2 regions of the Blastococcus sp. SYSU DS0510 genome follow, and region 1 is predicted to be linked to the other one. Evidence: riboswitches for the same ligand, from Rfam matches in the RefSeq annotation. Region 1 holds a riboswitch; the other holds the start of a gene.

What was found. Region 1 has a riboswitch for cyclic di-AMP ahead of ACI79P_RS15205 (LysM peptidoglycan-binding domain-containing protein). Riboswitches for the same ligand answer to the same signal wherever they lie in the genome.
Region 2: another riboswitch for cyclic di-AMP. It lies ahead of ACI79P_RS10360 (NlpC/P60 family protein); the one in region 1 lies ahead of ACI79P_RS15205 (LysM peptidoglycan-binding domain-containing protein).

What each region holds. Positions count from the first base shown of each region.
Region 1 covers NZ_JBJHAC010000018.1:53,883-61,376, forward strand. Annotated here, with positions in the region: gene ACI79P_RS15195 (prepilin peptidase) at 1-525, opposite strand, end outside; gene ACI79P_RS15200 (class I SAM-dependent methyltransferase) at 648-1,352, shown strand; gene ACI79P_RS15205 (LysM peptidoglycan-binding domain-containing protein) at 1,456-2,328, opposite strand; cyclic di-AMP (ydaO/yuaA leader) riboswitch at 2,393-2,531, opposite strand; RNA gene rnpB (RNase P RNA component class A) at 2,761-3,162, opposite strand; gene ACI79P_RS15215 (DUF222 domain-containing protein) at 3,512-5,131, shown strand; gene ACI79P_RS15220 (PIG-L deacetylase family protein) at 5,188-5,907, opposite strand; gene ACI79P_RS15225 (DoxX family protein) at 5,928-6,287, opposite strand; gene ACI79P_RS15230 (sulfite exporter TauE/SafE family protein) at 6,312-7,064, shown strand; gene ACI79P_RS15235 (bifunctional RNase H/acid phosphatase) at 7,081-7,494, opposite strand, start outside.
Region 2 covers NZ_JBJHAC010000010.1:119,271-126,764, reverse strand. Annotated here, with positions in the region: gene ACI79P_RS10375 (DEDD exonuclease domain-containing protein) at 1-522, opposite strand, end outside; gene ACI79P_RS10370 (D-alanyl-D-alanine carboxypeptidase family protein) at 734-2,479, shown strand; gene ACI79P_RS10365 (hypothetical protein) at 2,561-2,881, shown strand; cyclic di-AMP (ydaO/yuaA leader) riboswitch at 3,097-3,244, shown strand; gene ACI79P_RS10360 (NlpC/P60 family protein) at 3,390-4,337, shown strand; gene ACI79P_RS10355 (M48 family metallopeptidase) at 4,418-5,683, shown strand; gene ACI79P_RS10350 (glycosyltransferase family 4 protein) at 5,680-6,801, shown strand; gene ACI79P_RS10345 (AMP-dependent synthetase/ligase) at 6,865-7,494, opposite strand, start outside.

The DNA of each region.
Region 1 (7,494 bases):
CACGAAGCCGGCGACCGCGCCCAGGAGCACCGCGTCCCAGCCGAGCCAGCCCAGCGGCAGGCCGATCAGGGCGGCGAGCTTGACGTCGCCCATGCCGAGGCCGGCGGGCGAGATCAGCGCCATCACCAGGAAGCCGCAGAAGAGGGCGGCGGCCGCCAGCCCGGCGCGCAGCAGCGGGTCCCAGGTGCCCTGCGTCGCCGCGGCGACGAGGAGCAGGCCCGCGGTGGCGACGGCCGCCGGCCCGGTCACCCGGTTGGGCAGCAGCCGGTGGCGCAGGTCGACCAGCGCGAGGAGGACCCCTGCGCCGGCCACGACCAGGAAGGCCGGCAGCGCCCGGTCCGCACCGATCCGCAGGGCGACGAGCGCGAAGAGCGCCCCCGTCAGCAGCTCGGTGAGCGGGACCGGCAGCGCCCGCCGGGGACGGGGTTCCCCACCGTCCCACGGGAAGGTCGCGGCGAGCCGGTCGGCCACCGCGCCGGTGAGCACGCCCAGCAGCGCGGCCACCGCGACCGCCGCGGCGGTCACCGGCCGGCGGAGGGGGTCTCGACGATCACGGCGCACACCCTGGCACAGCGCGGTGGGCGGACCGGGCAGGCGGCGCCGCCGGACGGTGGGCGGACTCCCGGCCGGTGGGCCACACTCCGGACGTGACAGTGGACGAGGGCACCACCCAGCGGACAGCGGCGGTCTGGTCCTACCAGGGGCACGGCGTGCACGCCGCACCCGGCGTGCACGAGTACGCGCTCGAACTGGTCCGGCAGCAGCTGCCCGAGGGCGGCCGGATCCTCGAGGTGGGCGCCGGCTGCGGTGCGCTGGCGTGCCGGCTGCGAGAGGCGGGCTTCGACGTCGTCCCCACCGACCTGGACCCGCCGCACGACTGGATCCACCGCCTCGACCTCGACGACCCGCAGTGGACCGAGGCGACCCGCGGCCCGTTCGACATGGTGGTCTGCGTCGAGACGCTGGAGCACGTCGAGAACCCGCGGCAGGTGCTGCGCTCCATCCGGGCGCTGCTGGAGCCCGGCGGCAAGCTGCTGGTCAGCACGCCCAACGTCGGCCACCCGCACTCGCGGCTCAAGATGTTCCTGCGCGGCGCGCCGTTCATCTTCGGGCCGGGGCACTACTACCAGCCCGGCCACATCTCGATCCTCCCCGACTGGATGCTCGTCGAGCACATCCGGACGGCGGGGTTCGGCGACATCACCGTCACCAGCGGGGGGTCGACCTGGTACGTGGGCCTGCGGAAGGTGGCGCACCGGATCGAGACGGCGCTGCTGTGGGCGATCGGGCTGCGGCCGCGGGCGGAGTCGGGCGAGGGCATCTGCACCTTCGTCACCGCCGTCGCCGTCTGACCGGGTCGGCCGGGGCTGACCGGCGTACGACAGTACCTCGACGGACGAGCGCCCCCCACCCGGGATCCGGGCAGGGGGCGCTCGTCGTCGTGCGGTGTGGTGGTTACGGCAGGAAGGTCACGTGCGGGTGGTCCATGTGGTTGGCCGTGGGCGAGCCACGGTCCTCCATGCCCTGCCAGGCCCAGCCGGTCCACGTACCGGCGATCCGCTGCTCCCAGATCACGTACTCCACGCCGAGCCGGGCCGCGTTGTCGATCACGTACTGGGCGACGGCGTCACCCTTGGCCGAGTCGGCGTAGACCATGAAGTCGGCCGCGAGGCCCGCGGTGGGGCTGTGGCCGGGGCGGGTGAGCACCGTCCCGACGCCGTGCACCTCGGCGATCTCCTGGACGTCGGGGCGGACGTGCGCGTCCCACTGGTCGTAGGCCGCCGACGTCGCCGCCGGGGCGGAGGCCGGAGCCGGGGCGGGGGCCGGAGCCGGGGCCGGCGCGGGAGCCGGAGCCGGGGCGGGCCGCTCGTCCCGGCTGGCGCGCTCGGGGGCCAGTCCCCCGCCGCTGAGGGCGAGGACCTGACCGACCCGCAGCACGTTCGCGTCGGGGCCGATGACGCCGAGGTTCAGGGCGTGCAGGTCCTGCCACGTGGTGCCGTGGCGGGCCGCGATCTTGCCGAGCGTGTCGCCGGCGACCACGGTGTACGACCCCGTCGCGACAGCGGGCGCCGCTGCCGGCGCGGCGCCGCCGCCGCCGATGGTGAGGACCTGGCCGACGCGGAGCAGGTTGGGGTTCCCGCCGATCGTGTCGCGGTTGGCGTCGTAGATGCTGCGCCAGGTGGTGCCGTGCTCGGCCGCGAGCTTGCTGAGGGTGTCGCCGGGGCTGACCGTGTGCGCGCCGGGGTGGGCGGCCGCGGAGCCCATGGTCCCGAGTGTGAGGGCCGAGGCCGCGGCGAGGACGACGGCCGGGTACGCCACGGTGGTCATGGCGCGGTTGCGGGAGGGACGACGGTGCCGCCCCACGGTGCGATGGCTGTTGGGCATGGAGTGGTGAGCCTCTCGCCGCCTGCGGGGTTAGCTGTCGGGTTCGGGCGAGAGCTGCCCGGCCGCGCATGGCGCGGCTTCACCCCGAGGTCCCGGAGGGGCCACGAACGGTGGGTCCCCCGCGCCTGCCCGTGCGTCTATGACTCCGGGGTGGCCGTGGGCAGGTTCGGCGGGCGGCCATCCGGGCCCGCCGATCGGCGGACGGAGGGAACGGTAGGTATCAGGATCGGCTCGCCACAGGTCGGACCGGTCCTTTTCGCGGACCCTCCGCACGGCCGCACGGGGCGTCACCAACCGTGCGCGCAGCGCCTCCGTTCACCCGTCCGGGTGACGTCCCCGACGGACCGGGGCGGGCGGCCGCCGGTGGGCGGGGGACGGACGAGTCGGCCTGTACGCCGGGTTCTGTCCACGGGCGCCTCGCGGCCTCCCGATGGGCGGTCATCCATCTAGGCCTGCCGTTGCCGGCAGGCTCCAGCGGTCTACCCGCAGGCTCGGGCGGGCCGCCCTCGAACGCCTGCGCGGAGCGGCGGCGAACCGCCGATCCTTCTTGACCTAGCTCCGGGTGGGGTTTACCGAGCCACGCCGGTCACCCGGCGTGCTGGTGGTCTCTTACACCACCGTTTCACCCTTACCGGCGCGAACGCCGGCGGTCTGTTTTCTGTGGCACTGTCCCGCGGGTCACCCCGGGTCGCTGTTAACGACCACCCTGCCCTGTGGAGCCCGGACGTTCCTCGGCGACGGGGTCTCCCCCGCCGACGCGACCGCCCGGCCGACTCGTCCGTCGTGCCCTGGAGTGTAGGGCGCCCGGCACATGGATCCCGCAGCGCGCGGGTACACGACGTCGATCCCCGCACCACCCGATGGAGGAGGACGTCATGGGACTCATCTCAGGACTGGTCAAGGCCAACCTGCTCAAGCGACTGCTGAGCCGTTTCAGTCGTCGCGGACGCTGACGGCCCAGCGGAGCGGACGCGCCCTGACCGCGGTGGCCGCGGTGGCCGCGCACGCTGCCGCGGTCGTAGGCGCCTGACCGGTCGCCGGCCCGCGGTGGGCGCCCCCCGGCGGCGCGCCTCGCGCTCGCCCTGGTCGGGCCGGAAGTGTCGTACGCCCCGCCTAGCCTGCGGGTATGTCGGTGGTCGGGTTCGCGGTCGGGGTGACGGTGTCACCGGTGGACCCGTTCCCATCCGAGTGGGAGCTCGCCGATCCGGAGCCGCGGCGGTTCGACGAGCCGCTGTCGGCGTGGCTGCCCGCCCGTCGCAGCGCCGGGGAGGTCGCGGATCTGCTGGGGCAGATCGTGGCCGCCGAAGCGCGGCTGGCGGCGCTGCGGGTGGAGCTGGTGATGGACCTGGCGGCGGCCCGCCCGGCCCCGGCCGATCCGCTGCCCGGCGGGGAGCGGGCCGGAACGGTGGGGCCGGCGGGTGTGAGTGAGTTCGTGCCCGATGAGCTGGCGGCGGTGCAGAACTGCAGCCGGGCGGCGGCGGTTACGCTGCTGGAGCACGCCGAGGTGCTCACCACCCGGCTGCCGGCCACCTTCGCCCGGCTGCGGCTGGGGCTGCTGGACTGGCCCCGGGCCCGGGCGATCGCCGCGGAGGTCGCCGCCACCGGGGTCGACACCGATCCGGCGGTGATCGCCGCGGCGGAGGTCGCGGTGCTGCCCGGCGCCACCGGGCTGGGGGTGGGCCGGCTGCGCGAGGCCATGCGCGCGGAGCTGGTGGCCCGCGACGCCGCCGCGGCCGACCGGCGGCGGGAGGTCCGTCGGCGCGGCGCGGACGTGTCGGTGCGCCCGGTCGGGGACGGGATGAGCGAGCTGCGCGCCCTGCTCCCGCATCCCGACGCCCGGGCCTGCCGGGCGGCGGTGGACGCGCACGCCCGGGCGGCGAAGGAGGCCGGGGACGAGCGGCCGATCGGCATGCTGCGCGCCGGCGCCCTGGCCGATCTGCTGCTGCGCCCCTGGCAGGACGCCCCGGCGGTGACCGCGCAGCTGACCGTGATCGCCCCGCTGGGCGCGCTCACCCCGGCCGGCTTCCTGGCCACCGGCAGCCCGCTGCCGGCCGCCTTCACCGCACCCGGCACCCAGGCCGGGATGCCCGCGCCGGTCGGTGAGGTCGACGGTGAGCCGATCACCGCCACGCACCTGCGCGAACTGCTCGCCCAGCTCGACGCCTGCACCCTCCAGGCACCCCCGGGCGGCAGCCTGGACATCGCCATCACCGACGCCACCGGGGCGCTGCTGGCCGTCACCGGCCGGGCGGAGCTGGCCCGGCTTGCCCGAGACGGCTGCCCCGACCACCCCACCGACCTCGACCACCCCGACGCCGCCTGCGGCTGCCCGCTGCTGGGCCCGCCGCCGGCGGTGGACCGCTACCGGCCCTCGGCCGCCCAGCAGCGGTTCCTGCGGGTCCGCGACCGCACCTGCCGCCACCCCGGCTGCACCGTGCCCGCCGGCTGGGCCGACCTGGACCACGTCCTCCCCCACGCCGACGGCGGCCAGACCACCTGCCACAACCTGTGCTGCCTGTGCCGGCGCCACCACCGGCTCAAGACCTTCGCCCCCGGCTGGACCCACACCCTGGACGACGACGGCGTGCTCACCGTCACCACCCCGAGCGGGGTCACCCGCACCACCCGACCACCCGGCCACCACGTCCTCACCCAGCCACCCGGACCACCACCGGACCCGGACCCCGGCCCGGACCCGGAGCCGGACGAGGAGCTCGAACCGGACGACGACCCGCCACCCTTTTGACCCGACCTGGCCCTGTGTCGTGCGGTCCTGCCTCGCGCCGGACCGCCGGGCATCGCCTATCCCCAGTAGAGCCGGAAGCCGACCCGCCGACGCCCGTCCTCGGTCAGCGTGGACATGTCCACGATCTGGCGAGCCTGCACGTCGACGGGGTCGTCCGACAGCAGCTCCAGGTACCGCCGCTGCTCGGCCAGCGAGGCGACCGCCTTCTCCACCTGGTCGCTGACGTCGACCTCGTGCGGCGGGTCGGTCAGCTCGCTGACCGCGATGTACTGGACGCCCGACCACCGCTCCTCGGTCAGCTCCGGGAAGATCCACTCGTTGCCCGCGTCGGCGACCGCGTCGAGCACCGACTGGCCGAGCGCCTGGTGGTCGGCCGAGTTCAGGTAGGCGGGCGACACCCCCGGCGGGCTCCACGTGGGCCCGAAGTACCCGGTGACGACGAGCTCGGGCCGGTGCCGCCGGATCGCCGCGGCGAGGTCGCGTCGCAGCTCGGGCCCGGCCACCAGGACGCCGTCCCGGTGGTCGAGGAACTCCACCTCCGTGACCCCGACGACGGCAGCCGACCGCCGCTCCTCCTCCTCGCGCAGCGGGCCCGCCTCCGCCGGGGGGACGCCGGCCATCCCGGCCTCACCCCGGGTCGCCAGGAGGTAGTGCACCTCCTTGCCCGCGGCCGTCCACGAGGCGACGGCGGCGGCCAGGCCGTACTCGATGTCGTCAGGGTGCGCGGCGACGACGAGGGCGCGCTGCCAGTCGTCGGGCATCGGTGCAGGCGGCATGGGGCGAGTCTGCCCCGCCGTCAGCGCCCGCGGGCCACCCGCAGCGCCGCTGCGACCATCGGCACCTGCAGGGGCAGCCGCACGACGGCCGCGGCCAGCACCGGCGGCTTCCGGAGCCCCAGCCGGAGGTGGTGCAGGTGCGCCGGCACGAACCCCAGCAGCAGGGCCGCGGCCGACCAGCCGCCGACCCGGCGGGTGCTCGGAACGGCCAGCAGCGCGGCGGTGCCGATCTCGGCCACCCCGCTGGCGAGCACCCACGCCCGGGCCGAGCCGAGCTCCGGCGGCACCAGCCACTCGTAGGTGCGCGGGCGCACCAGGTGCAGCACTCCCGACCCGCCCAGCAGGGCTCCCAGCCACGTCGCGCTCGCCGGTCTCCGCATGGGGCCACCGTAGGGTGACCCGCCGTGTCCGCCGTCGACCTGCTCATCGCGGCGGGCGTCGCCTTCGTGGCCGGCGGCGTCAACTCGATCGCCGGCGGCGGCTCGCTGATCCTCTTCCCCACGCTGGTCGGGCTCGGCCTCGGCACGGTCGCTGCGAACGTCACCAACTCGCTGGCCCAGTGGCCCGGCTACCTCGGCGGCGTCGCCGGCTTCCGCGCCGAGTACGCCGGCCAGCGCCGTCGCCTCGTCCGGTTCGGCGCGGTGGCCGCCCTGGGCGGGCTCGCCGGCAGCGTCCTGCTCCTCACCACCCCGTCAGACGCCTTCGACGTCGTCGTCCCGGCGCTCGTGCTCCTGGCCAGCCTGCTGCTCGCCGTCCAGCCGCTCGTGACGCGGCGCCTGGCCGGGCGGGCCGCCGGCGAGCCCGGCGACCCCGCCTGGCTGTACCTGGCGCTCTTCCTCGCCACCGTCTACGGCGGGTACTTCGGCGGCGCGCTCGGGGTCATCCTCGTCGGCGTGCTCGGCATCGGGCTGCACCGGCTGAAGCTCGCCAACGCGCTCAAGTCCGCGCTGTCGGCCGTCACGGCGACCATCACCCTGCTCGTGTTCGGCATCTTCGGGCCGGTCGCCTGGACGGTCGTCGCCGTCGCCGCCCCGGCCGGCCTCGTCGGCGGCTTCCTCGGGGCGCGCATCGCCACCCGCATCCCGGCGACCCCGTTGCGGGTCCTCATCGTGACCTTCGGCGTCGCGGTGTCGGTCTACCTCTACCTGCGCACCTGACCGGCCTCGGCGGGCGTCAGCGCAGGTGCGCGGTGTCGTTCAGCAGCCGCACCGACGAGCGCCCGTCGGTCGACCACGCCACCGTGCACAGCGAGGCGGCCTCCAGGAACACCCGGTGGACGACCTCGGGACCGGTGCCGAGCCCGGCGGCGAGCATCAGCTTGATCGGCGTGACGTGGCTGACCACCAGCACCGTCCGCCCGGCGTGCCGGGTGAGGATCCGCTGCCGGGCCCGCTCCACCCGGCCGGCGACGTCGGCGACCGACTCACCGCCGGGAGCCGCGACGGTCACGTCCCCCATGAACCGGCGCACCGCCAGCGGGTGCCTGGAGCGCGCCTCCTCCGCGCTCAGCCCCTCCAGGGCCCCGAAATCCAGCTCGACCAGGTCGTCGTCGAACTCCACCGGCAGGCCGAGCCGCGCGGCCACGAT
Region 2 (7,494 bases), on a different contig from region 1:
GGCCCGGTGCGTCGGCGAGGTGGTGGCCGAGAAGTAGGGAGCCAGGGTGGCCAGCTTGCAGTTGGGCACCTCGTCGCGGTTGAGCAACCGCCGGGCGAGGACGGCGGTGTCGACGGACGCCGCCGCCGGCCACGCCAACCCGTTCTCGGCGCACGCAGCCTTGAGGAACCCGAGGTCGAACGGGGCGTTGTGGGCGACGAGGACCGCGCCGCGGGCGAACTCGAGGAAGGCCGGGAGGACGGCGCCGATGCGCGGGGCCGTGGCGACCATCGTCGAGGTGATGCCGGTCAGCACGCTGATGTAGGGCGGGATCTCGTGGCCGGGGTCCACGAGGGTCTGGAACTCGCCGAGCACCTGCCCGCCGCGGATGCGCACCGCCCCGATCTCGGTGATGGCGCTGTCCTTGGGGGAGCCGCCCGTCGTCTCCAGGTCCACCACGACGAACGTCACCTGGGCCAGCGGCGTCCCGACCTCCTCGATCGAGACCTGCTGGTAGCGCGGCGGCGCGGGAGAGGGTGGCACGGGGCGGACGCTAGGTCGGGGTGCTGACACTCCGGGGGACGCGCGCCGGGCCCGCCCCCCCCAAGGGCGGGGGGTCGGCGGCCGCCCGACCAGGGGGCCGGGGGTGCTCACCCCGCCGATCACCTGGCGTTCCGCGGCCCGGACGGGTCACCATGCACTGCCAGCGCCCGTCGCCCCGCGCGACCGGCCCGTCCCGCGGAGGTGGTCGGCGATGCCCGCGCGCTCCTGGTCGCGCCCGCCCGGCCCGGTCCGGCGGCGGGTGGCGCTCGCGACGCTGGCCGCGTGCGCCCTCGTGCTGCTGCCGGGTGCGCCGGTCGCCGCCGCGCCGAGCGACCAGCCGGGCGGCACGTCGGGCGTTCTGGAGAGCCGCGACCTCGACCACCTGCAGCGGCGGGCCGCGGAGGTGCAGGACGACCTGCGGGCCCGCCAGGCGGAGGTCGTCGCGGCGCGCGAGGCGCTCGCGGAGGCGCAGCGGTCGGTGGACGAGGCGAAGGCGGTGCTCGACGACGCCCAGGGCGTGCTGGCCGGGCACCAGCGCGAGGTGGCCGGTTACGCCGCCGCCGTCTACCGGGACGGCGGCTCCGTCACCGCCCTCACCCTCCTCCTCAACGGCGGGGACCCCGGAGAGGTCCTGTCCGGCATGGGCTTCCTCGAGGTGGTCGACGCCCACGCGGCCCAGGTCATCGGCGTCGCCGAGAGCCACCGGCGCAGCGCGCTCGACCGGCGGGAGCACGCCCAGGCCGCCCTCGACCGGGCCCAGGTGCGGGCCGACGAGGTGGCGGCGCGGGTGGCCGAGCTGGAGGCGGCCGCCGAGGCGGTCACCGCGGAGCTCGGCGACGTGCTCGCCGTCGTCGACGGCCAGCTCGCGGCGCTGCAGCGGGAGCAGACGACGGTCAACGAGCAGACGGCGGCCAGCTGGCAGGCCTACGTCGACCAGCTCCGCGCGGCCGGGCTGGCGGAGGTGCCCGCCGCCGCGTTGCAGGACCCCCAGCAGGCCCTGCCCGACCGGCTGGTGCCGGTGGCTGCGAGCGGGGGCGGCGCCCAGCGCGGGGTCGCCCAGCTGCCCGGTCGCCCGACCTCGATGCTCGTCCTCCCGATGGAGACGCTGACGGCGGTCGGCGGGGCGATGGAGGCGCTCGGGCAGCCGTACGCACCCGGGACGGCGGGGCCCGACTCCTGGGACTGCGGCGCCCTCGTGCAGGTGGCCTACGGCCGGACCGGGCTGTCCCTGCCGGCGACGCAGGGCGATCTGTTCGCGCGCACCGTGCCGGTGGACCCCGCCGACGTGCTCCCCGGCGACCTGGTCTTCCTGGGCTCGCCGGAGGGCGGGCTGGGGCACGTGGGCATCGCCCTCGACACGCGGACCATGCTCACCGCGGACGCCCGGGCCGGCGCCGTCGTCGTGCGGACGCTGCCGGGCGACCAGGTGCTGGGGATCGGCCGCCCGGTCCTCGGCCAGCGGGCCCGCGTCGCCGTCCCGGAGCCGGCCGCGGGGGCGTTGCGGAGCGAGTGCGGGAACACCGTCTACCCGCCCAGCTACGACGGCGGCCGGGCCTGGGGCGGCTACCCGAACGGCCTGATCCCGCCGAGCGCGATGTGCCCCCTGGGGGTGGGCGGGCACTCGCTGAGGTGCGACGCGGCCGCGGCCTACCGGGCCATGGCCGCGGCCTACGAGACCGCCTTCGGCCGCCCGCTGTGCATCACCGACTCGTACCGCACCTATGCGTCACAGGTGCGGCTGTACGGGGAGAAGCCGGCGCTGGCCGCCGTGCCGGGCACGAGCAACCACGGCTGGGGCCTGGCGGTCGACCTGTGCGGTGGCGTGCAGTCCTTCGGGACGCCGCAGTACGCGTGGATGGAGGCCAACGCCGGCCGGTTCGGCTACCTGCACCCGACCTGGGCCGACCAGGGGAACGGGCGCGAGGAGCCCTGGCACTGGGAGTACGCCGGCACCTGATGCACCCGTTCCCGGTCGCGCGGCCGGAAATGTCGGTGACCCCTCCTAGCGTGCGCAGCGACTCACGGAGGAGAAGAAGCGATGCTCATCGACTGCGACACCTGCACCGCCCGCGGGACCGGCTGCGCCGACTGCGTCGTCACCGTGCTGCTCGGCGCCCCGCCGGGTTGGCAGGGGGTCGACCCGGTGGTCGTGCCCATGACCGGGCGGGCCCGTGGTGGTCCCGCCGTGGCCGCCGAGGACGTCGTCGTCCCGCCGCCGGGGGTGGTGGTGGAGTTCGACGAGGTCGAGCGCCGGGCCGTGCGGGCGCTCGCCGAGGGCGGCCTGGTGCCCCCGCTGCGTCACCCGAACGGGTCCGGCGGTCACGACGGCGAACGGTCCCGCGGACGGCGCACGGGCTGACGTCCCGGACCGCGCCGACCGGGGCTTCTACCCCGCAGCGGAGCCTCCGGCGGGGAGGCGCGCCCCTGACCTGGGGTTCTCCCTCACGCCGGTTCCTCCAGTGATCATTTGTCACGCAGGTATCACGATCGTTAGGGTTCACGCCGTTCGGCCGGGTGGTCGTCATCCGTCGATGGATGGCCTCGACCGGACACCGCCTAATCACCGCACGGCGCGCACCACCGGCGCCGGAGGTGTACCGGGGACCCACCGCAGTTCTGGGGTGAGTTCCCCCGCAGCCGGCCCGCCGGTGCGCGGGGGATAGGGCCAGTCTTCCCAGCCCGAACCCGTCAGCTAACTCGGTCGGCGGTTGCAGAGGAAGAACGGAGAGCCGCCGCACGTGGCGACCCCTCACGCACTGCTGACGCACGCCCCCGAACAGCTCGGCACCGCCGACCGGTGCAGCTCCTCCCACGCCCGTCGCTCCGGGCCCCTCCGCTCCGGATTGCTGGTCACCGCCGTCGCGGCCATGACCGTCACCATCCTCCCGGGCACGGCGTCGGCCGTCCCCGGCACGGCCGACGCGGTCGCCGCCCAGGTGGCCCGGGCCAGCCACGAGCTCGAGGTCGTCTCCGAGGAGCTCAACGAGGCCAAGGTCGTCCTCGCCGGCCACCAGCGCGACGCGGAGGCCGCGAGCGAGGCCACCGCCGAGGCGGAGGCCCGGCTCGGTTCCCTCGACGGGCACATCCGCCGGCTGGCCCGCAGCGCCTACACCGGCAGCGGCATGTCGCCGCTGGACGTCCTGCTGACCAGCGATTCGGCCGACCAGCTCGTCGACCAGCTGGGCACCCTCGACGCCATCGCCGGGCACACCAACGACGTGCTCACCGAGGTGTCGCAGGCCGCCGAGGACGCCGAGGAGTCCCGCGAGGCAGCCGAGAAGGCCGCCGCGGACGCCCAGCGGACGGTGGAGGAGATCGCCGCCCGGCAGGAGGAGCTGGAGGCGAAGATCGCCGAGTACCAGCGCCGCTACGAGGAGCTCACCGCGCCGCAGCGGGAGCAGGTGGCGCAGGCGCACGGCGGGGCCGGCCTCCCGGCGCCCAGCGGCGTCGTCGCGCCGAGCTCGGCGGCCCAGGCCGCGGTGAACGCGGCGCTGGCCCAGATCGGCGACCCGTACGTCTGGGGCGCCGGCGGCCCCGACGCCTTCGACTGCTCCGGCCTGACCTCCTACGCCTACGCCGCGGCGGGCGTGACGCTCCCGCACTCGAGCCGGTCGCAGAGCCAGATGGGCAAGCCCGTCTCGCGCAGCGAGCTGCAGCCCGGTGACCTGGTGTTCTTCTACAGCCCGGTCAGCCACGTCGGCATGTACGTCGGCAACGGCCAGATGGTGCACGCCTCGACCTCCGGCCAGCCGGTGAAGGTGGCGAGCCTGGATTCGATGGGCAACTACAACGGAGCCCGTCGCATCGCCGGCTGACCGCCACCGGCCCTCTGTGGTCCGGCGGCCGGCCCGTCCGGAGGCGAGGACGACGGCGTCGGCTCACTAGGATCGGCCGGGTGAGCGTTCGCCGGGCCGCCCTGGTGGCCGCGGCCCTCCTCGGGATCGCCGTCGTCGTCGTGATCGCCGTCCGCACCCCGTGGACCGTCCTGCCGGAACCGCCCGGCGGCTACACCGAGCCCGACCCGACCGCCGGCCTCGACCCGGCCCGGATCGAGCGCGCCGAGGCGTTCGCGGCCGCGCTGCGGCCGGCGTCGCTGGTCTCCCTGCTGCTGAGCCTGGGGGTGTCGGCGGTGCTCGGCCTGACCCCGCTGGGCGCCCGCCTGATGCAGGCCGTCGCGGCGCGGGTGGGCGACCGGTGGTTCGTCCAGGTGCTGGTAGGGGTGCCGGTCCTGCTCCTGCTGGGACGCCTGGCCACCCTGCCGCTCTCGGCCTACGCCGAGTCGGTGCGCACCCGCTACGGGCTCTCCACCCGCGGGTGGTGGCTCTGGCTGCGCGACGTCGCGGTCTCCCTGGCGATCAGCGTGGCGTTGACCGTGGTCGTGGTGCTGGCGTTCCTCTGGCTGGTCCGCCGGGCGCCGCGCACGTGGTGGGCGTGGGCGGGGGCGGCCGTCTCCGGCCTGGTGGTCGCCGGCTCGTTCCTGTACCCGGTGGTCATCGAGCCGGCGTTCAACACCTTCGATCCCCTGCCGGCGGGGGAGCTGCGCAGCGACCTGCTGGCGCTCGCGGAGCAGAACGGCACCCCGGTGCAGGACGTGCTGGTCTCCGACGCGTCCCGGCGGACGACGGCGCTCAACGCCTACGTCTCCGGCTTCGGCTCCACCCGGCGCATCGTGGTCTACGACACGCTCCTCGGGGAGCTGCCCGACGCGGAGATCGAGTCGATCGTCGCCCACGAACTGGGGCACGTCGCGGCCGACGACGTCCTGACCGGCACGCTCATGGGGGCGCTGGGTGCGGGCGCGGCGACCGCGCTGCTCGGCTGGCTGCTGTCCTGGGCACCGCTGCTCCGCCGGGCTGGGGTCGAGCGGCCCGGTGACCCGCGGGTCGTGCCGCTGCTGCTGTTCCTCGTCGCCGTCGGCGGGCTGCTCGGCACACCGGTGCAGAACCTGGTGTCCCGCCAGATCGAGCAGCGCGCCGACGTGCACGCCCTCGAGCTCACCCGCGACCCGGAGGCGTTCATCGACATGCAGCGTCGGCTCGCCGCGACCAACCTCGGCGACCCCGATCCTCCGGCGGCCTGGCACTGGTTCTTCGGCAGCCACCCCACCACCGCGGAGCGGATCGCGATGGCCCAGGACTGGGCCCGCCTGGAGGGTTCGTGAGCCGCACGCTCGTCGTCACCAACGACTTCCCGCCCCGGCAGGGCGGCATCCAGACCTTCGTCGCCGCGTTGCTGGAGCGGCGACCGCCGGACTCCCTCGTGGTGCTCGCGTCGGACGCCCCGGGCTCGGCGGGTCACGACGCGGGGCTGCCGTACCCGGTGGTGCGCCGCCCGACCGGCATGCTGCTGCCGACCCGGGCGACGGCCCGCGTCGCCGTGGACCTGGTGAGGCGCTACGGCTGCGACACCGCCTTCTTCGGCGCCGCTGCGCCGCTGGGGCTGCTCGCGCCCACGCTCCGCGCCGCCGGGGTCCGGCACCTGGTGGGCGCCACGCACGGCCACGAGACGGGGTGGGTCGCCCTGCCGGGGAGCCGGCAGCTGATGCAGCGGATCGCCGCCGGGCTCGACGTCCTCACCTACATCAGCGAGTACACGCGGGACCGGCTCGCGCCACCGCTCGGGGGGCGGACCCGGCTGGCCCAGCTCTCCCCGGGGGTGGACGTCGCCCGGTTCACTCCTGAGGTGGACGGGACGCCGGTGCGCGAGCGGCACGGCCTGGGGGACGCGCCGGTGGTGGTCTGCGTCTCCCGGCTGGTCGCCCGCAAGGGGCAGGACGTGCTCGTCGCGGGGTGGCCGCGGGTGCTCGCCCGCCACCCGGAGGCCCGGCTGCTGCTGGTCGGCGGCGGGCCGGACGAGGGGAAGCTCCGCCGCGCGATCGAGGCCCGCGGGCTGCAGGGCTCCGTCGTCCTCGCCGGCCCGGTGGACCACGCGGAGCTGCCCGCGCACTACGCCGCCGGCGACGTCTTCGCCATGCCCTGCCGCACCCGCCGCGGCGGGCTGGACGTCGAGGGCCTGGGCATGGTCTTCCTCGAGGCCGCCGCCTGCGGGCGCCCGGTCGTGGCGGGCACGTCGGGCGGGGCGCCGGAGGCGGTGCGGGACGGCGTCACCGGGCACGTCGTGGACCCCCGCTCGCCCGGGGCGGTGGCGGAGGCGCTGTCGGGCCTGCTCGACGACCCGGCGCGGGCCCGCGCGATGGGCGCGGCCGGCCGCGCCTGGGTCGAGCAGCGCTGGTCGTGGACGTCGATCGCCGCGACCTTCGCCGACCTCCTCGATCCCTGACGCTCGCGGCGGCCCCCTCGCAGGGGCCCGCCGCGAGCCTGCACGGTGGGGGGCGAGAGGGCCTTACCGGGAGTAGAGCGCCTCGACCTCCGAGCCGAACTCCTTCATGACGACGTTCCGCTTGAGCTTGAGGCTGGGCGTGAGCATCCCGTTGTCCTCGGTGAAGTCGGTCGCCAGCACCGTGAACCTCTTGATCGCCTCGGCCTGGGAGACGGCCTTGTTGGCCTCCGCCACCGCGGCCTCGAGCTCGGCGAGCACGTCGGGGTCCTCACGCAGCTGCGCGGCCGTGAGGCCGGTGTCCTTGCCCTTGGACTCCAGCCACTGCGGCAGGGCCTCCTCGTCGAGCGTCACCAGGGCGGCGATGTACGGCCGCTGGTCGCCCACGACGATGCACTGGCTCACCAGGCGGTGCGCCCGCAGCCGGTCCTCGAGCACGGCGGGCGCGACGTTCTTGCCGCCCGCGGTCACCAGGATCTCCTTCTTGCGGCCGGTGATCCGGACGAAGCCCTGGTCGTCGATCTCGCCGAGGTCGCCGGTGCGGAACCAGCCGTCGGGGTCGATGGCCTCCCGGGTGGCGTCCTCGTTCCTCCAGTAGCCGCGCATGACGATGCCGCCGCGGATGAGCAGCTCGCCGTCCTCGGCCACCGAGAAGGCGACGCCCGGCAGCGGGCGGCCGACGGTGCCGATCCGGAT